4 regions of the Mycobacterium sp. URHB0021 genome follow, and region 3 is predicted to be linked to each of the others. Evidence: riboswitches for the same ligand, from Rfam matches in the RefSeq annotation. Region 3 holds a riboswitch; each other region holds the start of a gene.
The links. Region 3 has a riboswitch for S-adenosylmethionine ahead of ACVWWN_RS03650 (VIT1/CCC1 transporter family protein). Riboswitches for the same ligand answer to the same signal wherever they lie in the genome.
Positions count from the first base shown of each region.

Region 1 (7,436 bases), 6.6 Mb from region 3:
TCGAACCGTTCGACACCGTCCGGCACCGTGACTCGGCCCGTCTTGACCTATCCAGCTGACCAGACGCATGCGACGGCGCAGAATCGGCGAGTGACGTCCGGCCGATCGCCCGAGCTTCCGACCCGCGCGGAAGTTCTGGCGGCGCTGTCGGTCGCGATCGATCTAGGGCTCGGGCAGCCGGCCGAGCACATGCTGCGGTCGGCGCTGATCGCGACACGCCTCGCCGATCGGCTCGGTCTGCCGAAGGCGCAACGCGACTGCGTCTACTACTCCAATCTGATCATGTGGATCGGCTGTCACGCCGATTCGCACGAATACGCGCGATGGTTCGGCGATGACATCGCGGTCCGGCGTGGCTCGTATCTGGTCGACTGGTCGGGGCTGCCGTATCAACGCTTCCTGTTGACGAACATCGGACACGGTGAGTCGTTGCTGCAGCGGCTGAAGACCATGACGACGTTGTATGCCAATGCCCGGGGCCATATTTCGCAGCTCATCCACTCACATTGCACGTCGGCGGCGCTGCTGGCACAGCGGATCGGGCTGGCCGACGATGTCCAGACCGCGCTGCGGCACACGTTCGAACGCTTCGACGGCGGCGGGCTGCCCAACGGTGTGGAGGGCGAGGCCATCCCCATCGAGATGCGGGTCGCCCAGCTCGCGGACATGGTCGAGGTGCACCAGCGCGAGTACGGCATCGAAGGCGCGGTGGCGATGGTGCGCAGCCGCCGAGGTGGACAGTTCGACCCGGCGGTCGTCGACGCGTTCGTCGGCGACGCCGAGAACCTGCTCGCGGTGCCGGCAACCGGGGACGCGTGGGCGATGGCGCTGCAGAACGCCCCCGACCGTCACACCGCGCTGAACGGACCCGCGCTGGACGCCCTGCTCGTCGCGCTGGGCGACTTCGTCGACCTCAAATGCCCGTTCACGCTGGGGCACTCGCGGGCCACCGCGCAGCTCGCCGCCGATGCGGCACTCGCCGCCGGTCTCAACGCCGATGAGGTCGCGCTGACGCGCAGGGCCGCCCACATTCACGACCTCGGCCGGATCGGGGTGTCCAACCAGATCTGGTCCAAGCCTGGGGATTTGACGATGTCGGAGTTCGAACGGATGCGGCTCCACCCGTATCTGACCGAACGGATCCTGCAGCGGGTGCCTGGCCTGAAGGAGGTGGCCACCGTCGCGGCGAATCACCACGAGTGCCTCGACGGCTCGGGCTACCCGCGTGGGTTGTCCGCGCGACAGCTGACGGTGCCGGACCGCATCGTCGCCGCCGCCGTGAGCTACCAGTCGGCGCTGGAGCCACGACCGTACCGGGAGCCGTTCTCGCCGGCGGGTGCGGCGCGACGGTTACGCGGGCGGGTGCACGACGGGGAACTCGACGGCGTCGCGGCGGAGGCGGTACTGCACGCGGCTGGGCACGCGTCGACCCCGTCGAGGTCACGACCCGGCGGTCTCACCGCCCGCGAGATCGAGGTGCTGCGCCTGGTGGCGCAGGGCGCGAGCAACAAGGAGATCGCCGCGAAACTGGTGATCAGCGAAAAGACCGCGCGCAACCACGTCGAGCGGACGTACGCGAAGATCGGCGTCTCGAACCGGATCGGAGCGAGCATGTACGCACTCGAGCACGGCTTGACCGGCGGATCCGAGAAGTGATGCCGTCTATCGCGAGTCGGTACCGATGCTGATTCCCGGTCTCACCCGAAGTGCGTCCGGGGCCGCGGTAGCGCCACGCCGTCCACGGTGATGTCGAGCTTCTCGTTGTAGAACGCCACCATCCTGGTGATCGAAGCGACCGCGGGCAGCGGATAGTCATAGGCCCACGCGAGATCGGCATGAAGCTCACCGTTGACGCGGACCGACCAGTACTGGGAAGTCACCCCCTTGTACGGGCACAACGTCTGCATCGCGCTCGGCTCCAGATGGTCGAACACGACGCCGGTGGCGTCGATGTAGTACCTGGTCGGCAGTCCGGTCTCGAAAAGCATTACAGGACAGCTGGTATCGGCGAGCACGACGCCCCCGAGTTCGACGTGGACATGGCGGTGCGAGCGCAGGGCATCCACCCGGACATACGGGTTGCGCGGGTGGCCGACGATCGGTTCGTCCTCTTCGAACCAGTCCATGCTGTCCCACTCGAAGCGCGCAGTGCCTGCGACCGGGCTGTCGCCGCCGGTGTCGAAGACGCGCACCGCCGACGGTTGGGTGCGCCCGCCGGCGGTCAGCGCGTACATCCGCGACCGACCGAACTGAACCTTCTGCGGATGGTCCTCGTCCTTCAGCAGTTCCTCACGCACGTCGCGCAGCGGAAGGTAGTACGCCGGGTAGTACGGCACCTCCCACACATAGAGGGCAGAGGTCGTGTCGACCACCAGATCGCTGCCGACATAGCCCCGGACTCGCCGCGGCGACGGTTCGATGCGGCCGCGCGCGGCGGGCATCTGCGGATAGTCGCGATCCGTGTTCTCAGACTCGACGGTCATCGGCGCCCCTTCGGTCGACCCGCCCTCAGCGTACGTCCAGGGCACCATCGGCCGTCGCCGCCATGATGGACGGGTGACCCACGTCCGAGGCCGAGTGTGGCGAGACGGTAAAGCGCAGGACGATTTCGACTTCTCGGCGATCTCGGACTACCTGAGGCAGGACGACACGCTGGTGTGGTGCGACATCTGGGACCCCGACCACGCGATCCTCAAGGACTTGGCCAACGAGCTGGGACTGAACCACTGGGCCGTGGAGGACGCGATCGACGACGCCGAACGCAGCAAAGCCTCGGTCTACAAGTCGCACACGTTCTTCACCGTCTACTCGGTCACCACCAAGGACCCCGCTCCGGAGGATGTCGCGGAGTCGACGATCGACGTGCACCGCATTTCGGGGTTCGTGTTGCCGCAGGGCCTGATCACGGTGCGCCTGTCCCCCGACGTCGACGTGGAGGCGATCTCGCAGCGGTTCGACGAACTCGGCGGCCAGGAGTACGGGGTCGGTGCGCTGGTGCACGGTCTGCTGGACTGGATCGTCGACGGCCACTTCGAGGCGGTGCAGAATCTCGACGACGGTATCGAGGGCATCGAGGACGATCTGTTCGCGGACAAGCCCATCAAAGGTCCTGCGCTCCAACGCCGGACGTTCACGCTGCGCAAGGACCTGGTCCAGTTGCGGCGGGTCGTGCTGCCCATGCGGGAGGTGGTCAACGCCATCCAGCATCGCAGGCTGGACGCCAAGACGGCGCCGCAACTCGATCCGCAGTACGCCGATCTGTACGACCATGTGTTGCGGGTGTCGGAGTGGACGGAATCGTTGCGGGACATGGTGACCACGGTTTTCGAGACGAACCTGTCCCTGCAGGATGCCCGGCTCAACACGGTGATGAAGAAGCTGACGGGGTGGGCGGCGATCATCGCGGTGCCGACGGCAGTCACCGGCTACTACGGCCAGAACGTGCAGTATCCCGGCGTCAGCACATTCTGGGGGTGGGTCGCGAGCACGGCGATCATCGTGCTGTGCGTGGCAGGGCTGTACTGGACGTTCAGGCGCCGGGACTGGCTGTAGCGCTGCTGAGCCTGCCCGCGACTTTGGTCACTTTTGCTGTTGTCGCGCGTTAGCGTCAATCCTGGCGGGTCGATGAGAGTCGACGCTGAATCGACGCGGAATCTCCGAAAGCGGCCGATTCGCGATACAGTTGGATCAGGTTGAGTTTCCAGCCTTCAAACGTCGTAGGCGTGCAGAATCAACATTCCTGCTTATGCGGCCCTTTTGACGCTATTCCTCAAGCTCTCTCTTAGTCTGACCATTGGAGCCATGTCGGCTATGTCTACTTCCGTAACCACACTTATGTCCGAAGCAATGCCCTCTGACCGCCCGGCGTCGGGCAGGCCCGTGGCCGCGATCGGCGGTGACCGATTGTTTGCCTCGACCGAGTGGCTCAGTCCCTCCGAGGTGCGCATCGGCGTCGCCGGCGACATCGACGCTTCGAACGCCGAGTGCCTCGCGGCCCACGTTTTCGGGCGCGCCGCCAACTGCCGTCACTTGATCCTGGACCTGAGCCAGGTGGAATTCTTTGGCACCGCAGGGTTTTCGGCGCTACGCACAATCGAAACACGATGCGCACAGGCATCCGTGAGCTGGATTCTGCTCGCCAGCGGTGCGGTGCTGCGAGTCCTGCGACTGTGCGATCCCGAGGGGACGCTGCCTGCCGCGATCAGACATCGGTTGGGGTGATGCCCCAGACCAGGCAGAAGGTGTGCCCCGCGGGGTCGCGGAAGACCCGGAAGCGGTCTTCACCTTCGGCGTCCGTCACCCGGCTGGCGCCCAGCGCCAACACGTCACGCTCGGCCGTGTCGATGTCGTCGACCTGGATGTCGAGGTGGAACTGCTGGGAACCCCTGGGGTCGGGAAAGCGCGGCGGTTGGTGTTCGGGCGACAGCTGGAACGCGAGGCGGCGGCCGGTCGGGTCCGTCAGCACCGACCAGGTGTCGTCCACCGCCTCGAATGTTCCGCCGAGCACCGCCTCGTAGAACTGTCCGAGTTGGCGCGGATCTTTGGTGTCGAGCACGACGGAGCGCAGGTTTCCGATCATGGCGGCGGAGTTGCCGCAATCCCGGCACCGCAAACGGCCGTGTGGGACCATCTGCGGGGTCGCGGGCGTGATCGTCTACAGCGTGAAGAGTGCGCTGCCCGGCGGCACGATCCCGACGATTCCCAGCTTCCCCAGCATGCCGAGCTACCCCACGGTGGCGCCGCCGGAGCCGGGCGGGCAGATCAGCGTCGCCGGCGTCGGAGACCACAAGGCGATCGAGTGCAACGACAGCCTCGTGAGCGTCAGCGGTGTCTCCAACACGGTGACGATAACGCCGTTGACTCCAACACCGTTGGGCAGGGCTGACTTCGAGTAACCGTCAACCGGCGATGCACTCGCTGTGCTGGTCGGGTGTGGCGAGGGTGAACACCGTGCGCTCGTCGGCCAAAGCGGCGCCCGGCACGAGCAGCACCTGCCATTCCGGCGCCCATTCGGCGCGGCCCGCGGTGTCTCGCAGCGCGAATTCGAGATCCGCCGGGCGGTGATGCCAGAGACGGGCCGACCCGTCGTCCCAGTCGAGGCGGACCAACCCGTCGTCGCCGACGACCCCGGTGACCCGGACGGCGACCGACGACTTGACCACGGCCATGAAGTAGCGGCCGATGTCGACGTGATGACCGGGGTCAGACAACGCGCACACGGGGTCGGCGATGAAATGGCGGAAGAAGGACTTACGCACGAAAGGCTCTCAGGTTTCCGGGCCCCGGCGGCCGAGGCGCTCTTGCCCGCACCGGCTGGTGCAGACCGCTTCGTCATCCGAGCCACCCACGAGCGTGGGGTTGGCGTGCCGTCCAGTCGGAGCTTGGCGACGGCATCTCGTGAAGCTGAGACGAGTGTAGTTCGTCCCGCGCGGGCGGTCGTTCGAGACCCGTCAGCGACTTTCTCGCTGAGAGATGGGCAAACAGAAATGTCACTCCCTCTCGCTATGGTCGTACTGGAAGAGGAGGCAAAAGAAGGTGACTGAGCAAACCGCAACTCCGATACTGACGGGGCAGTTCTCGAAAGCGCTGGTGTACGCCGAGCAGAAGCATCACGACCAGGTCCGCAAGGGCGGCGACATCCCGTATGTCGGGCATCTGCTGACGGTCGCGGGGCTGGTGCTCAACGACGGCGGCTCGGAGACGCAGGCCATCGCGGCGCTGCTGCACGACGCCGTCGAGGATCAGGGCGGTCCCCCGACGCTGGAGGAGATCCGCGTCAATTTCGGCAACGAGGTCGCGCGCATCGTCGAGGAGTGCAGCGACACCAACGAGGTGCCGAAGCCGCCGTGGCCGGAGCGCAAGCAAAAGTACATCGACCACCTGGCGGACGTCGGCCAGGACATGCTGTTGGTCTCGGTCGCCGACAAGCTCGACAACGCGAGGTCGATGCTGCGCGACTACCACACGCACGGGCCGTCACTGTGGGACCGGTTCAACCGAAAGAACCCGCACGACCATCTCTGGTACTACGGCGAGCTACTGGATGCCTATCGCAGGCGCGGCCTGAGCAGCTGGATGGTCGGCGAACTCGACCGTGTGCTCCGGGAATTGACGCGCCTCGTCAAAGGCGACGGCCAGCCGGCCGTAGTCTGACGCTCGATGGCCATGCACCTGCACCGTGCCGAGCGCACAGATCTCCTGGCCGACGGCCTCGGTGCGCTCCTGAGTGATCCGCTCGCCGACCCGTTCGCCGAAGAACTCGTCATCGTGCCCGCCAAGGGAGTTGAGCGCTGGCTGAGTCAGCGCCTCTCCCACATCCTCGGGCGCGGTGACGGTCAGGACGGTGTCTGCGCGGGCATCTCGTTCCGTAACCCCCGGTCGCTCATCGGAGAGATCACGGGCACGGCCCAAGACGACCCGTGGTCACCCGATGCCATGGTCTGGCCAATGCTGGACGTCATCGACGCCAGCTGCGCGCAGGCCTGGTGCAAACCTCTGGCCACCCACCTCGGGCATTTCGAAGCGGGTGAGGAGAAGGAGCTTCGGCAGGGCCGGCGCTACTCGGTGGCCCGCCGGCTGGCCGGGTTGTTCGCCTCGTATGCACGCCAGCGGCCGCAGCTGCTCGTCGACTGGGAACGCGAAACCACCGGCGACATCACGCCCGACCTTCACTGGCAGCCAGCCTTGTGGCGTGCGCTCGTCGACCGCATCGATGCCGACCCGCCCCACATCAGGCACGCCAAAACCGTTGCCTCCCTGCAGGAATCCCCGACCAGCCTGCCAGAGCGGATCTCGCTCTTCGGTCACACGAGACTGCCGAGCACCGAGATCGAACTTCTCGAGGCCCTGGCCACCCACCACGAACTCCATCTGTGGTTACCGCACCCCAGCGATGACCTGTGGTCCTCACTCCGCGGCATTCACGGGCCGGTCCCCCGCCGCGACGACACCAGCCACCGCGAAGTGGCCCACCCCTTGCTGGCCACTCTCGGCCGCGACCTGCGCGAGCTGCAACGCAGCCTGCCCGCCCAGACGCAGACCGACGAATACCTGGCCGGCACCGACCGACCCGATAGCCTCCTGGGCTGGCTGCAATCCGATATCACCGCCAACGCGGTCAGGCCGGAAGGCCGGGCGCACAACCCAACTGACCGTTCGGTGCAGATCCACAGCTGCCACGGGCCGGCCCGTCAGATCGACGTCCTCAGAGAGGTCCTGCTCGGTCTGCTCGCCGACGACAGGCCTCTGGAACCCCGCGACATCCTCGTCATGTGCCCGGACATCGAAACCTACGCGCCGCTGATCGTCGCCGGCTTCGGGCTCGGCGACATGATCCGTGGCGTGCATCCGGCCCATCAGTTGCGGGTGCGCCTGGCTGACCGCTCACTCGTGCAAACCAATCCGCTGCTCGGCGTCGCGTCCCAACTGCTGGCATT
Region 1 covers NZ_JBSRZT010000002.1:6,909,042-6,916,477, forward strand. The annotation lists gene ACVWWN_RS36075 (hypothetical protein) at 1-59, shown strand, start outside; gene ACVWWN_RS36080 (HD domain-containing phosphohydrolase) at 91-1,656, shown strand; gene ACVWWN_RS36085 (DUF427 domain-containing protein) at 1,698-2,483, opposite strand; gene ACVWWN_RS36090 (magnesium transporter CorA family protein) at 2,557-3,552, shown strand; gene ACVWWN_RS36095 (STAS domain-containing protein) at 3,847-4,221, shown strand; gene ACVWWN_RS36100 (VOC family protein) at 4,202-4,579, opposite strand; gene ACVWWN_RS36105 (hypothetical protein) at 4,578-4,895, shown strand; gene ACVWWN_RS36110 (hypothetical protein) at 4,899-5,258, opposite strand; SAM riboswitch class IV at 5,292-5,403, opposite strand; gene ACVWWN_RS36115 (HD domain-containing protein) at 5,536-6,153, shown strand; gene recC (exodeoxyribonuclease V subunit gamma) at 6,160-7,436, shown strand, end outside.
Region 1: it holds a riboswitch for S-adenosylmethionine, as region 3 does, so the genes downstream of both, ACVWWN_RS36110 (hypothetical protein) here and ACVWWN_RS03650 (VIT1/CCC1 transporter family protein) in region 3, are expected to answer to the same signal.

Region 2 (7,436 bases), 3.5 Mb from region 3:
GGTCGTCGACTAACTGGGCGAACAGCACCGCTCTCGCGGCGGCAAGCGGACGGCGAGCCCACCAAAGGTGAAGTGTCGAGGGGTGGCCGTGACGGATGGACTTCTCCCGCGCCGATTCCTCGTTGATCGTCTTGAGCGGGATGCCCACCTCGATGAGCTTGCGCCTCGGGTCGCTCATCGCCGACACCGGTCGCGCGCACCGAGACTAGTGGCCGCAATCCGGCGGAGGGTGACGACGGTTCGGGGCATTAGGTAGTCGGCTCCTGGGCTATAGGGCTGTTCTTGTTTTGGGCGACCGTAGCAGTGGGCCGGGACACGTCCGGAGGCTTCGAGTTGGATTGGTGTCAGCAGGGTTCGGTGCCCTTCGCCCAGGTTTTGGCCCAGTTCAGGCGTACGTCGGTGGCGGCGAGATCTCCGAGGTTGATCCTGCGGAAGTGTTCGCAGACGTAGCGGAGCCGGTCGGTTTCGGGTCCATCGGGGCTGACTTCCACGAGAACGAGGCGGTGCGCTGCAGGGACGTTCTTGCCGAGTAGCACCTCGTTCAGGGTGACGGTGACGTCCTCGGCCCCGGCGATGCGGCCCTTAACTTCGATGAAAACCGACTCCCCCTCGGAGGTTGTGGAGTGGATGTCGTAGCCGGTGTTGTTGTGCGGCATCTCCGTGGGGTCCCGTCCAATGGCTTGTTCGGCTGCCAGAACCGCGTCGACGGCGCGCCGCTCCACTCGTGCTGTTTCGCGGGCGTGGGTGGCGATATCGCCGGGGATGAGTCCGGCCGGGATGACCAGAGCCGCCCCGACCATAGTCGGTGGGCTCGCGGCGAGTTGTGCCTCGGCGTCGAGTTGGGCGGTGCGTCGTTCCAGGCGGGTTTCGAGGTCGCGGGCGCGGGTTTCCAGCCGTTCGGGGCTCTGCCTGTTCTTGCGTAACCGACCGGGCCTGCCAGTGCTCTGCGTATCGCGCAGTCGGGCGGCCTCGGCGTCGAGGTAGTTGATCTGTTGCACCAGCCGTTGGCGCACGGCGGCGCGGGTCTTGTCGATCAGCGGCACCAACTGGGCCCGCACTTGCTCAAGGTGTTGGGGTTGCGCGTGGGCGATCGCCCAGGACGTGGCAAGCTGCTCGACGCCGTCGGCCAACCACCCGCCCGCGAGCGCGGCCTCGGCGGCGGCCCGGGCATGCTCAGGCAGCGGCTGCAGGTCCAGGTAGGGGGCCGGGCCGATGACCGCCGCCCCGCCCGCCGGAGTGAGGGTGACGAACTCGAAGCGTTTGGACACCGCCGCCCCGGTGCCGTCGACGATCTCGGCGGTCAACGCGACGATCAAGCGGGGTTCGGTGCCGGGGTCAGTGGGGTCAAACAGCAGTGTCCCGGCTTCGAGGGCCCGTCGGTGCGTCTCGATGGTGACGTCGAGGACGGTGTCCATGAGTGGGTGTGCGGGCGCAAGCAATTCGGCGCGGCGGGCGGCGTCGGCATCGACACAGTCGGGTTCGAATGTGGTCCGCTCGTAACGCGTGGCGATCGGGATCGTCGCACCGGGACGTTGCCGAAGCCGAACCGTGGAGGGCACATTGGTGATCTCGTAGCGGCCCTGCTCTCGGCGGGTCATCCGCCCACCGAGGCGTTTGAACGCGTCGCGGAAGAACAACTCGATGTAGTAGGGCTGCAGGCGGCGGGCCCGCGCCTCGTCCATCTGTCGACGCAGCTCGTTCAGCTCGTGGGGAGTCAGCGACTCGCGGGCCAAGGCCCGTTCTCGGAGAAGATCTTCGGTTCCTTTGCCGACCTGGTCGTCGACGACACGGTCTAGCTCTGCGCGGCGTGCGGGGTCATCGCCGTAGCGGATGGCGTCCATCAGCAACTTGCTCAGCGGCTGGTCTCTGAACGCATCACCGAGCACGTCGAACAACCGGCCGCCGTAGGCGCGGCGCTGTACTTCCATTTTCTCCAGCAGCCGGGTGAACACGTGCCCTTCGCGAGTGTCGTCGGCGACCAGATTCCATAAGCGGCAGGTGTTGCGCTGGCCGATGCGGTGGATCCTCCCGAACCGCTGCTCGATGCGGTTGGGGTTCCACGGGAGGTCGTAGTTGATCATCAGATGGGCCGCTTGCAGGTTCAGCCCCTCCCCGGCGGCGTCGGTGGCCACCAGGATGCGGGTGCCGGGGTCGTGGGTGAAGGCCTCTCGGATGACTCGTCGCTGTTCACGGCGCGTGCCTCCATGAATGGTCACCACCGCATCCCCACGGCCCAGAACGTTGCGGATTTGGCTGACCAGATAGTTCAGGGTGTCGCGGTGTTCGGTGAAGATGATCAGCTTGCGGGGCCCGTCATCTCCCTGCAGCAGGGGTTCATCGAGCAGCAGGGCGCGCAGCTCGCTCCACTTGCGGTCCTCGCCGCTCTCGTTCACCGAGCGCGCCCAGGCGACCAGCTCGGTGAGCTGGGCGATCTCGATGTCGAGCTCAGCGATCGTCTGCGCTGCCGTGGCGGCATCGACGACGGCCTCTTCGAGCTGCTCGGTCTCGTCGGCGTCGAGTTCGTCGGGATCCTCCAGCCGGGTCCACCGCGACTCGGCTAACTCGTCTTCCGAGCGGGCCAGACGTGGGTCGAGCATCTCGCGGCGCTTTGTCTCCAACCGTTCACGGCGGCGCTGCAGCGAGCGGAGGATCGCGTGGGTACTCGACGCCAGACGACGCTGCAGCACGGTGAGGGCAAAGCCGACGGTGCGGGCGCGGGGGTTGTCACTGCCGAGTCGCTCTGCTCGGTTCATCTCCTCACGCACGTAACGGGTCACCTCCTCGTAGAGGTGCTTCTCCCCGTCGGACAATTGGTAGGGCACGGTCTCGGCGATCCGCTCCGGAAACAGCGGCTTGCCCTCGAACGTCAACAACTCTTCTTTGACCATCCGGCGCATCAGCCCCGAGGTGTCGGTCGTGTGCGCGCCCGAACGGTATTCACCCTCGAACCGGTCCGGGTCTAGCAGCGCGAGGAACGCCTGAAATCCTGATTCACTGCCCGCGTGGGGGGTGGCGGTCATCAGCAATAGGTGGCGGGTGATTGGGCTCAGGCGCTGGCCGAGTTCGTAGCGGCGAGTGGTGGACAACTCTCCAGCCCACCAGTTCGCCGACATACGGTGCGCCTCATCAACGATCACTAGATCCCAGTCGCTGGCGTCAAGCAGAGTCATCAGCTCGTCGTTGCGGGCCAGGTGATCCATCCGGGCGATCAGCAGCGGATACCGGGCAAACGGGTTGCCATCGACGAGCCCGCCAATCATCTCCCGCGACAGCAGCTCGGCGGCGACGCCGAACTTGGTGGCCAGTTCGTCTTGCCACTGCTCGACCAGGCTGCCCGGGGCGATGATTAGCATTCGGGTCAGATCACCCCGCAGCATCAGCTCCTTGGCGTAGAGCCCGGCCATAATCGTCTTTCCGGCCCCCGGGTCGTCGGCGAGCAGGAAGCGCAGCGGGGTGCGGGGCAGCAGCTCGCCGTAGACGGCGCGGATCTGGTGCGGCAGCGGCTCAACCGCACTCGACGAGACCGCGACCATCGGGTCGTGCAGACCGGCCATCCGGATCCGTAACGCCTCGGCAGCAAGACGGAACTCGGCAGGGTCCGCGTCGAACTGCCAGCGGGCGGTCGGGGATTCAATCGACAGCGCGGCCTCGTCGGTGCGGTAGAGCAGTCGTTGGCCCAGAGCGCCGCTGACATCCTGGAAGGTTAGCGTGACCGCATCAGGTCCGTGGGCAGTAACCGCAAGGATCGACACGGTCTGCGGCAACAAGCCGGACAATCTGAGCCCAGCCTGCAGGTCCTCCAAACGTGTCGAGGCCCCGGCGGCGGTCTGATCAGTCATCGAGTCGGCCCAGTTGCGCGGTCATGGGTGGAGGATACGAGGACTGGCCGACGCAGAGACGTGAAGACGATCGTCGACCGAGAGGCGCGAGGCCGCGTCCGACATTGTTCCCCTCCTTGAGCACAGCCCTTCAGCGGTGACTATTTCGTCTACCTCTCGGCCCAGATCCTCAACAACCCGACCTGTCACAGAAGCTGCTCGCCGGGCTCGTACCGATCATGTACAAGGAACTAACGGCGACGGCGTCGAGACCAAGCGGCTCAGTCGGCGAGCAATATTTCGAGTTTGTCAATGGAATCCTGGTCACCGGCGCGAGCTGCTTCCACCCACCACCGCTTGGCTCCTGCCATATCTTCGCGCTGATAACACAAGATCCCTAGTGCATGCTTGGCTCCCGCGTGGCCACCCGCTGAAGCATGTTGCCACCACCGCTCCGCCGCAGGTTCGTTGGCTCGATCATTGAGGAACAGGACGCCGAGGTTGTAAGCCGCGTCGTAGTGGCCAGCGAGAGCAGCTGTCCGCAACCACTGCTCAGCCCTATCCAGATCTCCACGTTGAAAGAAGATGGTCCCAAGGACGTTTTGCATTGCAACATCGCCACTCTTGGCCTCAGCAGTGATCGCTTGCAGTTCAGCGGCGGTTACGTCAATGTCCCCATGCGAGTGGACTCTAGCCGTGGTGGCGACAGGTGGCGTCATGACTCACGGCACTCGGCGTGGACGCCAAGATCGTCGTTGAAGTTGGCGAGCGAACGGTGACGTACGACCTCACCGCCAGAAGGGGAACACGATGACCACCCAGATCGAGATCGCCCAGAGGAACCATCACCGTGCTGTTTCAGCGACAGCTCGCGGCGGTCGGATGCACCTGAGTGCCCAGCCGTGCCCGTGTCGTGGAGATGGCACCAGCCCCTTTCAATTCCTATCATCGGCGGTCATGCCCGATAAACTTCCAGCACTCGCCACGCCCGCTGAGGTGGCCCAGTACCTCCACACCACGACCGCTTCTCTTGCCCAGGATCGATACAGGGGCACTGGGCCGATGTTCGTCAAACGAGGAAGGCGGGTGCTTTACCGTTGGTCAGACGTGCTGGATTGGTTGGATCGCAACACTATTCAGCGCACCGATGATCGGAGACAACAGCGATGAGCGACGCCGCCGACCGGCTCGCCCAAGCCATCCGCGACGTCGTCAACGAGGCCGTCAGCGCGGCAGCCGTCCGGCGGGAGGGCCCAACTCCGGCGCCTGCACGCGCGGTTGAACGTCCCGAGATACCCCAAGAAGATTTTCTTCTATGCCCATGGTGCGACAAGAAACATAACCGGCACCTCGTGCCGGTTAAAGAAGCCCGGCATCAGCTGGGCGGCATCAGCCCCACCACGTTCTACGCGTTGGTCAAGGACGGCGAACTGTCCCTCGTTAAGATCGGCCGCCGCTCGTTTGTCCAGGCGGAAGACCTTGACGATTTCGTAAGGAGAAAGCGATATGACCCTTCCGGTCGAACGGAAGCTGCCGGGCGCGCCCATCTCCCGCGAGCGGTTGGTTGCTGAGTGGGAGGATCTGCATCCCCGCAACGCGATGAAGGTCCTGTGGCCAGCTGTCTTTCGATGTGCACTACTCGGTGCCGGACAAGACGTACCAGTGGCGCGTGCAGCTGTCGTGCTGCTGTGTCAGGGACATGCGGAGAGCTTCATGACTGGCCCAGGAAGTTGCAGACGCTGTTGTTATGACGACTGCAAGGCATCTGAAACCGGCGGCTTGCAGCGGTGTGATCGGTCTTGACGCCGTCAAGACCCGAGAACAAAACCGCAGGTAACGAGCGGGACTGAACCGGACCGGGACGGAGCGAGCATGCAGCTCAGAAGGCATACTGCCTGGTAGAGAAGCGGGTTCGATTCCCGGCAGCTCCACCCAAAGCGCCCCGAAGAGCCATGGCCGACGCGGACGTCCGTAAAATCGAGAGAGCTTCACGAGATGCCGTCGCCAAGCTCCGACTTGCGGCACGCCAACCCCACGCTCGTGGGTGGCTCGGATGACGAAGCGGCTGGCACCAACGGGTGCGGGCAGGAGCGCCTCGGCAGTGGAGGCCCAATCTTTCTGGAGTACCGCAATGTCTCAGAATCGTTCCTGCGGTTCGTACGGCTCCGGCCACCTGATGCACTGGATTCAGGGGAAGAAGTCACACCAGGACGGGCAGCCGATTGTCAAAGTGAAGGTCGTTGCCGTTCACGACGATGGCCGCGTCGAAATCGAAGGTGACGACTTGAAACTGACGCTGTGGTATCACGATCCTGACCGTCTGCGTTCGGCGCTCATCTTCGGTGGCCGCGCCGAATGGAAGCCTAGGTATCACGTGCTATACGTGATCTCAAGTGGCTCTTTCAATCTCGCCACGGTTGAGACGGTGGCACCCTGCGTTCCAGCCATCCGTCGGCGGCCGACCGAGACGACCAGGCAGTTCATCGAGCGGGCGATGCGGGAGAACCACGGCTACACGATTCCCCAGCACTGGCTGGCTGACCTCGATGCCCTACCTGACGGTGACGCCGGGGACCCGCAGTCGGGGTATTTGGTTGGGGTCGACCCTCCAACCACGCAGGAGACGGCGCTGCTGCAGAAACTCGCAGCGAAGTTCGGTGACGCGCCTGCCACCACGAACCCCGAAGACGTCGTCCGCCAACGCCGAGAGCAACAAGCGGACTGACCGACGTCACCGCAGCGGAGCGACCTGGACAGCACAGGGCTCGCAGGGGCAGCTATCGCGTCCCGTCTCGACCAAGCTAACAAGCGTGTATCAGTTGAAACTGATATCAGTCGCAGCTAATCTCAGTTCATGATCGAACTGGCGGAGATCCGCCGCGAGGCCGGAGTTACCCAGGCCGAGATGGCGGCTCGACTGTGCACCACTCAGGGCAGCGTGTCTCAACTTGAGCGCCGGGGTGATGTGCTCTTGAGCACCTTGTCCGAGTACCTCAACGCCCTCGGAGCCAAAGCTCGCGTCACCGTAACGATCGGGGAGCGGACATTCGACCATGTCCTGGCGGGGAACCAGCAATGACCACCAACCTCACCCAGGGCGACATCACGCGCAGGAACCATCGGCGGGCGGTCCGGTTCTTCTGGACGTGGCTGATTCTCGCCACATGGGTGTCGCTGGCGGGCAACGTGGCGCATGCGTGGCTCACGGCTGCGCCCGATACTCGGCCGCTCGCTGGGAGTGTCGCCGCGGTGCCGCCCATCGTGCTCCTGCTGTCGGTCCACGGTCTTGCCGTGCTGGCCGAGGTGACCGCCTCGGGTGCTGTCTACCGCGCGGCGGTGGCCGCGACTGGAGCACTCGCGGTGGGCGCGTTCATCTTGTCGTTCGTCGCCTTGCGCGACCTCGCGGTGATCGCGGGTATCCGGCCAGGACTCGCGCCCGTCTTGCCTCTCGTCATCGATCTGGCGATCGGCGTCTCCACGCTCGCGCTCGTTGCAGTTGGTGACAAACCTGCACGTCGCAGCCGTAACGCGACGCGTAGCGCGGGAGTAACCGCGGCTCCGAGCGCGATCACCGCGACTTCGAGACGCGACGCCTCGATCGCGACACCCGCCTCCGTG
Region 2 covers NZ_JBSRZT010000002.1:3,788,335-3,795,770, forward strand. The annotation lists gene ACVWWN_RS20870 (DUF1156 domain-containing protein) at 1-178, opposite strand, end outside; gene ACVWWN_RS20875 (helicase-related protein) at 345-3,839, opposite strand; gene ACVWWN_RS20880 (tetratricopeptide repeat protein) at 4,100-4,537, opposite strand; gene ACVWWN_RS20885 (helix-turn-helix domain-containing protein) at 4,985-5,389, shown strand; SAM riboswitch class IV at 5,805-5,915, shown strand; gene ACVWWN_RS20890 (hypothetical protein) at 5,950-6,543, shown strand; gene ACVWWN_RS20895 (helix-turn-helix domain-containing protein) at 6,673-6,897, shown strand; gene ACVWWN_RS20900 (DUF2637 domain-containing protein) at 6,894-7,436, shown strand, end outside.
Region 2: it holds a riboswitch for S-adenosylmethionine, as region 3 does, so the genes downstream of both, ACVWWN_RS20890 (hypothetical protein) here and ACVWWN_RS03650 (VIT1/CCC1 transporter family protein) in region 3, are expected to answer to the same signal.

Region 3 (7,436 bases):
GCTGGGCTTGATCAGCCCCTGCTCCTCGTAGTAGCGCAGGAGCCGACGGGAAACGCCCGTACGCTCCGCGAGCTGTCCGATCTGCATGTGTTCGAGCTTACATTTGACCTTCACACAAATGTGAACGTTCAACACTCGAGGAATGGACCGGGCAGGTTTCTGCGGCGGCCACCCCATTCACGACTACATCGGAGACGTCACATGAAACTCGGACTTCGCATACCCCAGAGACTGGGGGTCGACCTACAAAACGACGTGATCGAAGCAGCCCGAACGGCCGAAGCCGCCGGATACCACAGTTTGTGGACCTACGAACGGCTGCTCTTCCCGCAGACACCCGCCGAACCCTATGCCGAACAGCCCAACGTGCCGTGGCCGGAACATTCGCGGCAGGCCGCCGACCCCCTGGCAGTCCTCACCGCGGCGGCGGTGGTGACCGAGAAGGTGCGCCTCGGTGTTTCCCTTCTGGTCGCCGCCCTGCACACACCCGTCCAGCTGGCCAAGGCGCTGGCCACGATCGACCAGATCAGTGGCGGGCGCATGATCGCCGGTATCGGCACCGGCTGGTCCACCGACGAATTCCGGGCCGCCGGCGCCACCGGGGCCGATCGCGGCCGCTTCCTCGACGAGACGCTGGACGTCTTTGACGCCGTGTGGGGGCCGGACCCGGTGACCATCCGCAGCCCTCGATGCGTGATCGACAACGCCGCGGTGCTGCCCAAGCCCACTTCGAAAATCCCCGTGATGCTCGGCGGCGTGAGTCCCAAAGCCGTGCGGCGCATCGCCGAACGCGCAGACGGTTGGCTACCGTTTCTGAGCACACCCGGATCGGCCGGAGCCGCGGAACTGCGCGCACGCTGGGACCGCATCCGCGACCTGGCCTCGGACTACGGCCGCGACACCAGCGGCATGGAGATGGTCGTGGTCGGAAACGTCACCTTCACCGACCGTCCGGCAGGACCGGACCGAACGCCGTTCGTCGGCACACTCGACCAAATCATCGACGACGTCCGAACGGCCGCAGCGGCCGGCGCAGACGAGGTCATCATCGATCTGAACCTGCAGGACTGGTTCACCAGCACCAAGCAGATGCTCGAGACGGCGGTCGAGATCCCCGAACGGGCCGCAGTTTCATGACCGATGGGGCCGACACCGGAGATGGCCGACTTGCGCCCGTCCCCTACCGAAAAGGAACCGCATGAGCACGATCAACGGCGTCGACCTGGACGCCCTCAACGACACCATCGAGGCAGTGACCAATCAGCGCGGCCTCGGGCGCGTCACCTTCTCCGTTGACGGCGCGTGGAAGGGCGGGTTCCGCCTTGCGGCCGCAACCGGGAGCCTGGTGCAGGCCGGCCGGGCCGACGACTCGCGGGCCGGTCGGTTCGACATGTCAAGCGACGAGCCGGTAGCACTCCTTGGCAGCGACACTGCCGCCTCACCGGGCGAGTACATCCTTCAGGCTCTCGCCGGCTGTTACACGGTCACTCTCGCCGCCAACGCCGCGGCGCGGGGCATCACGCTCGCCGGCTACCGCCTGCACCTCGAGGCCGACTTCGACCTCGCCGGTTTCCTCGGCGTCGACAAGGACCAGAGCCCGGGGGCCCAGCAGATCCGCGTCGAGGTCGAGCTCGACGCTCCGAACGCGACGCGGGAGGAGCTGGAGGAACTCATCAAGGTAGTGGAGTCCCGCTCCCCCATCCGCGACACGCTGATGCGCCCAGTCGAGGTCACCACCACGTTGACTTGACCGGTCCGTCACCGCTCACAGCACGACCACCGAGCGCAGCACGGCTCCGGAGTGCATGGTGTGGAAGGCGTCCTCGACCTCGTCCAGCTTGATGCGTTCGGAGACGAAGCGATCCAGCGGGCGGCGGCCCTGCTGGTACAGGTCGACCAGCGTCGGGAAGTCGCGTTCGGGAAGGCAGTCTCCGTACCAGGACGACTTCAATGATCCACCGCGGGAGAACAAGTCGACCAACGGCATCTCCAGACGCAAGTCCCGAGTGGGGACGCCGACCAGCACGACCGTGCCTGCCAGGTCTCGTGCGTAGAAGGCCTGGCGCCAGCCGTGATCCCGCGCCGGCTCCCAAGGACTACATCGCCGCCTCGGGTGGCATCTTCCGGGACATGACCATCCACGACCTGGACATGGCCCGATTCTTCATCCCCGAAATCGTCGAGGTCTCCTCCGTGGGCGCCAACGTGTTCAGCGACGACATCCGAGAGCTCAACGATTTCGACTCCGCAACAATCACGCTGCGCGGCAACAACGGCGAACTCAGTCACCATCGTCAACTCCCGGCACTGCGCGTTCGGCTACGACCAACGCCTCGAAGCGTTCGGCACCGACGGGATGTTATCGCGGGCAATGCCACCAAGACCCTGGTCCGTCGCTATGACGCGTCCGGGACTGAGGAAGCTCCGCCGTATCTTCCGTTCTTCCTCGAGCGTTATGCCCAGGCGTATCGAGCCGAACTCGACGCGTTCGCACACTCCATCCGCACCGGTGAACCCTGCTCACCTTCCTTCGAGGACGGTGTCGCAGCCCTGGTCTTGGCCAATGCCGCCGCCGAGTCGGCGATCACCGGCAAAACCGTCGCGATCACCTCTTAGGCAGGGTCCGGATATGACCTTGTTAGCCCCTTTCAAGAACAGTGTCGACATCGAGCTCGACCGCGGTGCCTGGGTCACCCAAGTCAAGAAATCGAGTGTGCAGGAGCGAAACGACCGCCTGTCGGCCCAAAGTCGGCCACCTGAGGGCCGCCAGCTGTCGAGCGCGCCGAGGAGGACCAGCGCATCGCCGAGGCCAACCGTAGGTCGAAGGAACGGCCGACGGGTACGCACAGGTGATCACCGTCGCTGTCGACGAAGTTCCGCGGGGACGAAGCAATGAGCGCTGGGCGCGGCCGAATTGGTGACCCGCCGCATCCGCTGGCGTGTGCAATAGCGGGATGGTTCGAGCAACACCGAGCACTGGGCCACCAGGTGGTGCGGGCCACACCCGGTCATTCTCTGGGGCCGACGAGGCCGTTGATCCGCCAGCCAGCCGTTAGCCCATGCCAGCGCCGAACAGCAGTCCCAGGAGATAGGTGGCGGCGGCGGCGCCGTATCCGATGAGCAATTGACGCAGTGCCCGCCTTAGCGGCGGCCCACCGGACAACAAACCGACGACGACACCGGTCGATAGCAACACAGCGCCCACCAGCGCCGCTGCGACGATCACGGCGATCAGGCCTTCGAGCCCGAACAGGTACGGCAGCACCGGCACCAGCGCGCCCGAGGCGAAGAAGCAGAAACTGGACGCGGCGGCACCGAGCCCACTGCCGACCGCGTCTTGCCCCTCGGTGCTGGGCGCCGCGTCGCGGGGGTGCCCGGAGAAGCCCGGAGCGCCAGAGGTGAGGACTTCGGTAGCGCGTGCCCGGGCCTCGGACTCGCTCATGCCGCGCGCCCGGTAGACCAGCGCCAGCTCGTTGGCGTCGACGTCGAGTTGCGGCAGCGCCGATCCGGCCTGCGCATCTGGAGTGGAGGCTTGCAACAGTTCACGCTGCGAATTCACCGAGACGTACTCACCGGCACCCATCGACAGCGCCCCGGCGAGCAATCCGGCCATGCCGGTGACCAGCACCGTGTGGTTGGACACCCCGCTGGCGCTGATCCCCAGGACCAGAGACAGGTTGCTGACCAAGCCGTCGTTGGCCCCGAACACCGCCGCCCGGAAGGTGCCCGACAACCGGTTGCGCCCCCGTGTGGCCAGGGCGCGCACCACCTCAGCGTGCATGTGCTCATCGGCGGCCATCGCGGCGGTGGCATCAACGTCGGTGTCGTAGGTTGAGCGGTCTTCCGCGCGCTGGGCGAGGGCCAGCACGAACACCGACCCGAAGTGGCGCGCCAGGAAACCCAGGATCCGGGTGCGCAGCGCAGCGCGGCGCGGCTTTCCGATCTGGTCGCCAAGCAGCGTGCGCCAATGCTTTTCGTGGCGGCCCTCAGCGTCGGCGAGCGCGAATAGAATCTCGCGTTCCTCCCCTGTGCGCCGTCCCGCCAGGTCCCGGTACACCGCCGCCTCTGCCTGCTCATCGGCCAGATACTGGCGCCAGCGACGCAGTTCGGACGACGTGGGATGCTTCCCCTCGGCCGGGACAGACCCCTCATCCGGTGTCTCACGACGAAACAGATTTCTGTCCATATCGAGTAATCATTCCCGACGAACAGGCGCGCCAGGCAACCCGAACAAGTCGTCTGTCATGGCGATCTGGCCTGCGCCGTTGTGTCGTTGGAGTTCGAGTTCTCAGTCATTGCCCGTCCCTGACTAGGGCCTCCGCATACGAGGGCGCTCTTGCCCGCACCGGAAGATGCTGACCGCTTCGTTCATCCGAGCCACCCAACGAGCGTGCGGTTGGCGTGCCGCCGAGTCGGAGCTTGGCGACGGCAACTCGTGAAGCAACTTGATTCGACGAGGCCCCAGCGTCGTCCGCCTGTCGTTCATCGCGGTCTGTCCTCGTGTCGCGCTACTACGCATAGAGGACTCAGCCCCCGTACCGCCGAGATGATCGACACGTGGAAGAGCCACAACGGCGCCCAGCCGGGTGGCCCGCCAAATTCGCTGGGGCACCGGGGCGGTTCAGCGTGTCGCACATCTGGGGACCCCGCAGAGCCATTTCCATAACCTCCCCAAGCTATGAAAGTCTTGCTGCACAGGATCGTTCATGGTTGCGATCATGAAAAGACGCGGGCACCGCCACGCTAGCTTTCGCCTCGCAGTCGTCGCATCATCGATTCGACGCGCGAGGTTCTTTCATGCCCGCACCCGCGCCGACTTCGACTGGACCAACAGCGACTAATCGGCTAGCCCAGGCGTTCCCGCACCGCGGCGGCACTGTCTGCCGATAGCGCGTCTTCGGCCAGCCGGCGCGCCTCGCCCGTGTCCACCGCGCGCACCGCCTCCTTCGTCGCAGGGATCGCCGGCGGCGTGACGGACAGGGCGTCGACGCCCAGGCCCAGCAGCAGCGCTGCGGCGCGCTCGTCGGCGGCGAACTCACCGCACACCGAGACCGACGCGCGTCCGGCCGCGCCATGGCAGGTGGCCCGCACCAAGCGCAACAGCCCGGGATCGAAGGTGTCGCCGATCGCGGCGACGGCGTCGTTGTTGCGGTCGGCAGCCAGCGCGTACTGCGTGAGGTCGTTGGTGCCGATGGAGAAGAAGTCGACATGACGGGCGAACGCCGCGGCCTTGAGCGCCGCCGCCGGCACCTCGACCATCATGCCGACCTGCAGTCCCACGGGCCGATCGCGGCCGGTGCGCGCGATCGCCTCGTCGAGCAGCCGGCGCCCGGCGAACAGTTCGTCGAGCGTCGAGATCATTGGAAACATCACACTGACAGGAGTCTGCTCGGCCAGCCGCACCATCGCCAGCAGCTGGTCGGCCAGAAGTTCGGGATGGGCCAGCGAAAGCCGGATGCCGCGAACCCCGAGGAAAGGGTTCATCTCCGCGGGCGCGGGCAGGAACTCCAGCGGTTTGTCGCCGCCGACGTCGAGCGTGCGCAGTGTAATCCGGTGCCCGTCAAGCGATTCGGCGATCTTGCGATAGACGGCGAACTGCTCCTCGACGTCGGGGGCGTCCTGGCGCCCGAGGAACAGGAACTCGGTACGCACCAGGCCGGCGAAGTCTCCGCCCTGGGCGGTCGCCGCCCGCGCGTCGTCGACCGAGCCGATGTTGGCGCCGACGGCAACGGTGATGCCGTCGCGGGTGACCGCCGGCTCGGATGCGTGCGCCTTCGCCTCGGACTGACGCCGGGCGAGCGTGGCCACCCTGGCCGCGAAGTCGCGTTGCGCGTCGGGCGGTGGGTCGACGACGAACTCGCCGCGGGTGCCGTCCACCGCCACCGGGGTCCCATCGCGTATCGATAGTACGGTGGGTCCGGCGCCGACGATGACCGGAATTCCCTTGGCCCGCAAGAGGATCACGTTGTGGGCGTGGGGACTGCCGAACGCCAGCAGCACGGCGGCCACCTGCTCGGGGTCCAGCTCCGCGGCCTCGGCAGGCGTCAGGTCGGCCGCGACGAGCACTCCGGCAGAGGCCGCCACGGTCGCCATGCTCCCGAGCATGGCCCGCAGCACTTGGTCGCCGACCGCGTTGACGTCCTCGGCCCTGGCCCGCAGATACGGATCCGACATCTCCGCGAACTCCGCAGCCAGCTCCCGCATGGCCGCCGACCACGACGCAGGCGCGGACATGCCTCCGTCGACGCGGCCCCGCACGGCGGTGAGCAACTCGTCGTCGTCGAGCAGCAGTTGGTGCGCGTCGAATATCGACGCCTCGGCCTCGCCGACCTCGCGGGCGGTCCGGTTGCGCAGTTGGCTGATGGCGCGGCGCACCGTGGCAATCGCCTTACTCAGCCGACGCCACTCGATCGCGGGCTCCTCGGCGGGCACGTCGGGTACTTCGATCGTGCTCAGTCGCGCCGAGCGGGCCGGGCCGATGCCCAGGCCGGGTCCGGCGCCGATCGGGGTCAGGGCCACAGGGGGTTCCGGGACGGCACTGGGGGCAGTAAGTGACTCGTCGAAGTGACGTACGGCCAACGCCAGCACGTGGTCCAGCGTCTCGGCGGCTTGGCTGCCCGAGATTCGCACCTCGACCTCGTCGCCGCAGCGGACTCCCAGCGTGGCCAGCTTCGACAGGCTCCCGGCGTCGACCCACGCCGAGTCGCTGCTGCGGTTGCGGATCCGCGCGCGAGCGTCGCGGCGGCGCACCTCCTGCACCAGCCGCGCGGCAGGCCGAGCGTGCAGGCCGTGCGGATTGGCGACGACGAACGCGCCGGTTACCTCGTCGGCGTTGCCCGGCTCGTCGGTCACTGCGGTGACAGCTGTGGGCCCTAGGTGACCGACCTTTCCGGCCAATGCCCCTGCGGCTTCGGCGACCACCTCGTCGATCGACGCTCCGCCGGCCGCGCCGACCGCCGCCACCACCAGACCTTCCACCAGGGGAGCGGGGCACAGCCGAACCCGGTCGCGAAGGTCGTCGTCGAGCAGTTCGCAGGCCAGTTCCGCGGACAACACCGCGCTGCCGAGGTCCATAAGCACCACGACGCCCGCGCCCTGGTCCGCCGTGGTGATGGCGTCGACGACCGCGGCGGCATCGGTGCCGAACGTGGTCTCGTCCAATCCGGCGGCGACGGTGATGCGAATTGGCTTGCCATGCAGCATTTCCTGAGCGAGTGCAACTGCCGCCCTTGCCAACGCCCGGCTGTGCGACACGACGACGAGACCCACGGTCATGGCGCTCATCCGGCCGCGAAGGCGGTCGCTGCGGCGGCGATCAACATCGCCGCCGACGTGGCGCCCGGATCCTGATGACCGACACTGCGCTGCCCGAGGTAGCTGGCCCGGCCCTTGCGTGCGACCATCGATTCGGTGGCGTCGCGGCCGTCCCTGGCTGC
Region 3 covers NZ_JBSRZT010000002.1:320,823-328,258, reverse strand. The annotation lists gene ACVWWN_RS03675 (MerR family transcriptional regulator) at 1-87, opposite strand, end outside; gene ACVWWN_RS03670 (LLM class F420-dependent oxidoreductase) at 202-1,137, shown strand; gene ACVWWN_RS03665 (OsmC family protein) at 1,199-1,750, shown strand; partial or broken gene ACVWWN_RS03660 (S-(hydroxymethyl)mycothiol dehydrogenase) at 1,766-2,065, opposite strand; gene ACVWWN_RS03655 (Gfo/Idh/MocA family oxidoreductase) at 1,951-2,616, shown strand; gene ACVWWN_RS03650 (VIT1/CCC1 transporter family protein) at 3,053-4,186, opposite strand; SAM riboswitch class IV at 4,328-4,441, opposite strand; gene ptsP (phosphoenolpyruvate--protein phosphotransferase) at 4,846-7,275, opposite strand; gene dhaL (dihydroxyacetone kinase subunit DhaL) at 7,281-7,436, opposite strand, start outside.

Region 4 (7,436 bases), 6.3 Mb from region 3:
ATGAGTGGCCAGCAGGTTGCGGACCCGGTCCAGAGTCTTGGTGCGCACCTGCTCGGGCGAGGTGATGCAGTAGCTACGCGACGCGACCAGATCGATCAGCGCCTGGGGGGTCAGATAACTGGTCCACTCGACCTGATGTCGCTCCTGGCCCGTGAAGGGCTTCGGCAGCGTGACCGTGCTGCTGAAGGGGTCATCCTCGTGGCCGATGATCTGGCCCAGATCCTTGACCCAGCCCAACCGTTCGTCACGGGCGTTCCACAGCAGTCCGAGCCTGCCGCCCGGCCGCAGCACCCGAGCCACTTCCTTGATGGCCCGCTCGAGATCGAACCAGTGCCACGCCTGCGCCACGAGGACCGAGTCGACGCTGTCGTCGGGGAGCGGAATCTCCTCGGCAGTGCCGAGGAGCGCCGGGGTGTCCGGCAGCGAACTGCTCAGCATCTCAAGCATTTCCGGGATCGGATCAACCGCGAAGACCGCAAGCCCGCGCTCTACCAACCGCGTCGTCAGCTTTCCCGTGCCTGCGCCGAGGTCGAGCACATCCTTGGCGCCCGGCGGCAGCAGCCAGTCGATCGCCTCCGGCGGATACGACGGCCTGCCTCGCTCGTAGGCCGCCGCCTCCTGGCCGAACGACAGTGACCGCTGCCGCTGCCGCGTGTCCTCCGTCACCGCGAGGCCAACTCCAGCGTCTGACGAATCAATTTGCCCACCACCTCGGTTTCCAACAAGAAGCCGTCATGACCGTATTTCGAATCGACCACGTTCAACTCGGTACAACCAGGCAACAGCTCGGCCAATTCCTCTTGCAACCGCAGCGGGTAAAGCCGGTCCGAGGTGATACCGCCGACAACCACCGGTACCGGGCAACCGCGCAGCGCGGCCTCGACACCGCCACGGCCGCGGCCGACGTCATGGCTGGAAAGGGCATCGGTGAGGGCGACGTAGGTGCCCGCGTCGAAGCGCGCCAAGAGCTTCCTGCCCTGGTACTCGAGATAGCTCTGCACCGAATACCGACCGCCGTTCAACGGGTCCTCGTCACCCTGCGGGTCATTGGCGAACCGGGCGTCCATCTCCGCCTCGCCGCGATACGTCAGGTGGGCGAAGCGACGCGCGATCTCCACGCCGACGTCAGGTGAGCGCCCGCTGCCGTAGTAGTCGCCGTTCTGCCAGGCAGGGTCGGATTTGATCGCGGCGACCTGAGAGCTCTGGGTGCCGATTTGATCGGCGGTGGCGCGCGCGCCCACGGCCAGGACGAGGGCCGCGCGCACGTCGTCGGGATGGCTGACCACCCACTCCAGCGCACGGGCGCCGCCCATCGAGCCGCCGACGACCGCGGCGACCTCGGTGATGCCCAGCGCCGCCAGCGCGGCGATGTCCGCCTCGACCTGGTCGCGCACGGAAACCTGGGGAAACCGTGACCCCCATGGCCTGCCGTCCGGCGCGATCGAACTCGGGCCGGTCGAGCCCCGAAAGCCACCCAGGACGTTGGTGGCGACCGCACACCAGCGGTCGGTGTCGATCGGGGCGCCTGGTCCGGCGACGCCCTCCCACCAGCCCTCGGTCTCGTCACCCGGTCCATCCGGACCCGTCACGTGCGAATCGCCGGTCAGCGCATGCAGCACCACCACCACGTTGTCGCGGCCGGGGGAGAGCTCACCCCACCGCTGCACGGCGATCGACACGTCCTCGATCACCGCCCCGTTCTCCAGCGTCAGGGCGCCGATCTTCACCACGCCGACTTCACCCTCGGCGGGGAGACCGACCGTTGTCATAGCTATCGAAGCCATATCGACCGGCGTCGTATCAAAGATTGTCACGTCATCTCCCTAGAACGACGCCACCGTTTGCGGATCGGCCTTTCCGGCCCTGTTGAACGGCTTGGCGGCGGCGAAACCCTGCTCCAGGTCGGCCAGGATGTCGTCGATGCCCTCGATACCGACCGCGAGCCGCACCAGACCCGGTGTCACGCCGGTGGCCAACTGCTCCTCGGGGCTGAGCTGGGCGTGAGTGGTCGACGCCGGATGGATCACCAGCGAGCGGACGTCGCCGATGTTGGCGACGTGGCTGTGCAGCGTGAGCGCGTTGACGAAGGCCTTGCCCGCTTCGATGCCGCCAGCGAGCTCGAAGGCCAGCACGGCGCCGGTTCCCTTGGGCGCCAGCTTCTTTCCGAGTTCGTGCCACGGGGACGTGGGCAGGCCGGCGTAGTTCACCGACGTGACGTCGGGGTGGTCGACCAGGTACCCGGCGACCTTCTGCGCGTTGGCCACATGTCGCTCGATACGCAGGCTGAGCGTTTCCAGTCCCTGCGCGATCAGGAAGGCGTTGAACGGCGACGCGGCCGAGCCGAGGTCACGCAGCAACTGGACGCGGGCCTTGAGGGCGAACGCCGGCGGTCCGAGTTCGGCGAACACCACACCGTGGTAGCTCGGATCGGGCGTCGTGAACCCGGGGAACTTGCCGTTCGTCCAGTCGAAGGTGCCGCCGTCGACGATCACGCCCGCGATCGCGGTACCGTGCCCGCCAAGATATTTGGTGGCCGAGTGCACGACGATGTCGGCGCCGTGGCTGATCGGCTGGATCAGAAAGGGCGTGGCGATGGTGTTGTCGACGATCAGCGGGACGCCCGCGTCGTGGGCGGCGGCCGCGACGCTCGGGATGTCGAGCACGTCGATCTGCGGGTTGGAGATCGTCTCGGCGAAGAACGCCTTGGTGTTGGGCCGGACGGCGGCGCGCCAGGCGTCGAGGTCATCGGCGTCCTCCACGAAGCTGACCTCGATGCCCATCTTGGGCAGCGAATAGTGGAAAAGGTTGTAAGTGCCGCCGTACAGTCGCGGGCTCGACACGATGTGGTCACCCGCATTGGCGATGTTGAGTATCGACAGTGTCTCCGCGGCCTGACCCGACGAGAGGAACAGTGCGGCCACACCGCCCTCGAGCGCGGCGATGCGTTGCTCGACCACGTCCTGCGTCGGGTTCATGATGCGGGTGTAGATGTTGCCGGGTTCAGCCAGCCCGAACAGGGCGGCCGCGTGGTCGGTGCTGTTGAAGGTGTAGCTGGTGGTCTGGTAAATCGGCAGGGCCCGCGCGTTCGTGGTGCCGTCGGGCGTCTGACCGGCGTGGACCTGTTTGGTCTCGAAAGACCAGCGCGCGGTGGGGTCGTCGAGTTCGTTGCTGCTCATGTTCGGGGTCGCTCCTAGGAGGTTCGGAAATCCAGGGGAAGGCGCCGGCGGCCGGGTACGTCAAGTAACGACGGCGCACGGCGGGGGGGTTCAACAGCAACGGCACACAGTGGGCCTCCGCATCAGGTTTCCCTGTCTCTCGGGGGGCCCGTTCTGACGGACCCGCGCTTGCCGCGTAGCCGGCTGGGGCTACTCAACCTGGTCATCACCCGGGGCACCCCACCGCGGTTGGAGGGTTGCCGGCCAGCGAGCCGGGGCTTGACGCTGGCGCTCATGACCGACCCGAAGCGTATCGCACCAGACTGATCGGTTGCCAGCGGGTTCTGCGGGGGCGAGGACACCATGTGATCCTCCCGCCGGCGCGACGTGCCCCGCATGGGGAAAATGCCCCTATCTTGCGGACCGCTCGCCGTGTACCCGACCTCGATCGGGAGCAGTACCCGGACCCCTCGCTCGCGCGTAGCGTCATACCCAACGCGATACTGATAGCCGCGTGACAACGCGGAGCTACTTTCAACCTGACCGACACCGACGCGGGAGACAACATGAGCGCCGAGCAGCCGACCATCATCTACACGCTGACCGACGAAGCGCCGCTGCTTGCGACCTATGCCTTTCTGCCGATCATTCGGACGTTCACCGAACCGGCGGGGATCAACGTCGAAACCAGCGACATTTCGGTGGCGGCACGCATCCTGGCGGAGTTCTCCGACCGCTTGACCGAGGAGCAGCGCGTCCCGGACAACCTGGCTGAACTGGGTGGCCTCACGCATCTGCCGGACACCAACATCATCAAGCTGCCGAACATCAGCGCCTCGGTACCTCAGTTGCTGGCGGCCATCAAGGAACTCAAGGCCAAGGGCTACGACCTGCCGGACTACCCCGGGGAACCGAAGACCGACGAGGATAAGGCCATCAAGGAGCGCTACGCGAAGATCCTGGGCAGCGCGGTGAACCCGGTACTGCGCGAGGGGAATTCGGACCGTCGCGCGCCCAAGGCGGTCAAGGAGTACGCACGCAAGCATCCGCACAGCATGGGCGAGTGGTCACAGGCATCGCGCACACACGTCGCGACCATGAAGGGTGGCGACTTCTACCACGGCGAGAAGTCCATGACGCTCGACAAGGCGCGCAAGGTCAAGATGGTGCTGAAGACCAAACGGGGCGGGGAGCCCGGAAAGACCGTTGTCCTCAAGCCGGAGGTCGAGCTCAACGAGGGTGATGTCATCGACAGCATGTTCATGAGCCGCAAGGCGCTCTGCGACTTCTTCGAGGAGCAGATCGAGGACGCTTACAAGACCGGCGTGATGTTCTCGCTCCACGTCAAGGCCACGATGATGAAGGTGTCGCACCCCATCGTCTTCGGCCACGCTGTCAAGGTCTTCTACAAGGACGCTTTCGCCAAGCATCAGAAGGTGCTCGACGAACTGGGGGTTAACGTCAACAACGGCATGTCCGATCTCTACGACAAGATCGAGGCGCTGCCGGCGTCGCAACGCGAAGAGATCATCCAGGACATCCATGCTGTCCACGAACACCGCCCGGAGCTGGCCATGGTCGATTCGGCGCGTGGTATCACGAACTTCCACTCTCCCAGTGATGTCATCGTCGACGCGTCGATGCCGGCGATGATCCGGCTCGGCGGCAAGATGTATGGCGCCGACGGGCGGACCAAGGACACCAAGGCGGTCAACCCGGAGTCCACCTTCTCCCGCATTTACCAGGAGATCGTCAACTTCTGTAAGACCCACGGCCAGTTCGACCCGACCACGATGGGCACCGTGCCCAACGTCGGCCTGATGGCTCAGCAGGCCGAGGAGTACGGCAGTCACGACAAGACCTTCGAGATCCCCGAGGACGGGGTGGCCGACATCGTCGACCTCGACACCGGCGAGGTCTTGCTCACACAGAACGTGGAAGCCGGCGATATCTGGCGCATGCCCATCGTCACGGACGCAGCGATCCGGGACTGGGTGAAGCTGGCCGTCACCCGGGCGCGTGCCTCGGGCATGACCGTGGTGTTCTGGCTGGATACCGAGCGTCCGCACGAAGCCGAGCTGCGCAAGAAGGTCAAGGAGTACTTGAAGGACCACGACACCGAGGGCCTGCAGATTCAGATCATGCCGCAGGTGTGGGCGATGCGGTACACGCTGGAGCGTGTCATCCGCGGCGAGGACACCATCGCCGCGACGGGAAACATCCTGCGCGACTACCTGACCGATCTGTTCCCCATTCTGGAGCTGGGCACCAGCGCGAAGATGCTGTCGATCGTGCCGCTGATGGCCGGCGGTGGCATGTACGAGACGGGCGCAGGCGGGTCGGCGCCCAAGCACGTCCACCAGCTGGTCGAGGAGAATCACCTCCGCTGGGATTCGCTGGGCGAGTTCTTGGCCCTCGGCGCCTGTTTTGAGGACCTCGGCCGCAAGACCGACAACAAGCGCGCCACGCTCCTGGGCACGACCCTCGACGGGGCCATCGGAAAGCTGTTGGAAGCCAACAAGAACCCGTCGCGCAAGACCGGTGAACTCGACAACCGGGGCAGCCAGTTCTATCTCGCCATGTACTGGGCACAGGAACTCGCCGAGCAGACCGACGATAAGGAGTTGGCTGACCACTTTGCCTCACTGGCCAAGTCGTTGGCCGAGAACGAAGACGCCATCGTGTCCGAACTGGCTGAGGTACAAGGCGATACGGTCGATATCGGCGGTTACTACTACCCGGACCGCGAGAAGACCATGGCGGTCATGCGGCCGAGCAAGACGCTGAACTCCACGCTGGAGGCCGCGAAGGTCTGACACACCGGCCGGGGCACCCGCCGGTTGCGAAAGCGAAACGTAACGGGCTGGTCAGCCCTTGTAGGGTGGCGCCTATGTCGAAGATCAAGGTCGAAGGCACGGTAGTAGAGCTCGACGGCGACGAGATGACCCGCATCATCTGGAAGCTGATCAAGGACACTCTCATCAACCCGTACCTCGACATCGACCTGGACTACTACGACCTCGGCATCGAGCACCGCGACGAGACCGACGATCAGGTCACCGTCGACGCCGCCGAGGCGATCAAGCGCCACGGCGTCGGCGTCAAGTGTGCCACCATCACGCCCGACGAGGCCAGGGTCAAGGAGTTCAATCTCAAGCAGATGTGGCTGTCGCCCAACGGTACGATCCGAAACATTCTGGGCGGCACCATCTTCCGCGCGCCGATCATCATCAAGAACGTGCCGCGTCTGGTGCCGGGCTGGACCAAGCCGATCATCATCGGCCGGCACGCGTTCGGTGACCAGTACCGGGCCTTCAACACAAAGGTGGACCAGCCGGGCACCTTCACGGTGACATTCACGCCGGACGACGGCGGCGAGCCGATGGTGCACGACGTCGTCCAGATCCCCGAGGGCGGCGGCGTGATCATGGGCATGTACAACTTCAAGAAATCCATTCAGGACTTCGCCCGCGCGTCGTTCAATTACGCTCTGCAGCAGAATTATCCGGTGTACCTGTCGACGAAGAACACGATCCTCAAGGGTTACGACGGCTTGTTCAAGGACGAGTTCCAGCGGATCTTCGACGAGGACTACAAGGACGAGTTCGACGCCAAGGGGCTGACTTACGAGCACCGGCTGATCGATGACATGGTGGCGTCCTGCCTCAAGTGGGAGGGCGGTTATGTGTGGGCCTGCAAGAACTACGACGGTGACGTCCAGTCCGACATCGTCGCGCAGGGGTACGGCTCGCTCGGTCTGATGACGTCGGTGCTGATGACCCCGGACGGCAAGACCGTCGAGGCCGAGGCCGCGCACGGCACCGTGACCCGGCACTTCCGCCAGCACCAGCAGGGCAGGCCCACCTCGACCAACCCGATCGCGTCGATCTTCGCGTGGACGCGGGGGCTGGCGCATCGCGGGAAGCTGGACAGCACCCCCGAGGTGATCAACTTCGCCAACACGTTGGAGGAAAGCGTCGTCGGCACGGTCGAGGGCGGGCAGATGACCAAGGACCTCGCCCAGCTGATCGGCGACGAGCAGCCCTACCAGACCAGCGAGGAGTTCCTCGACACCATCGCGGTCAACTTCAAGAAGTCCCTCGACACCTAGCCGATCGCCTCGTTGGGCGGTGTCTGCACCGCGTACCGGTCGACGAAGTCGACGACCACCTCGGCGACCCGGGCCGGCGCCTCGAACATGGGGATGTGCCCGACGCCGTCGAGGTGCGTGATCTGGGTGTCTTTGGGCAGCTGCGTGGTGAAGTGTCGGGTGAACCGCGG
Region 4 covers NZ_JBSRZT010000002.1:6,574,835-6,582,270, reverse strand. The annotation lists gene ACVWWN_RS34500 (class I SAM-dependent methyltransferase) at 1-666, opposite strand, end outside; gene metX (homoserine O-acetyltransferase MetX) at 663-1,784, opposite strand; gene ACVWWN_RS34490 (bifunctional o-acetylhomoserine/o-acetylserine sulfhydrylase) at 1,824-3,176, opposite strand; SAM riboswitch class IV at 3,336-3,455, opposite strand; gene ACVWWN_RS34485 (NADP-dependent isocitrate dehydrogenase) at 3,722-5,971, shown strand; gene ACVWWN_RS34480 (NADP-dependent isocitrate dehydrogenase) at 6,046-7,266, shown strand; gene ACVWWN_RS34475 (alpha/beta fold hydrolase) at 7,263-7,436, opposite strand, start outside.
Region 4: it holds a riboswitch for S-adenosylmethionine, as region 3 does, so the genes downstream of both, ACVWWN_RS34490 (bifunctional o-acetylhomoserine/o-acetylserine sulfhydrylase) here and ACVWWN_RS03650 (VIT1/CCC1 transporter family protein) in region 3, are expected to answer to the same signal.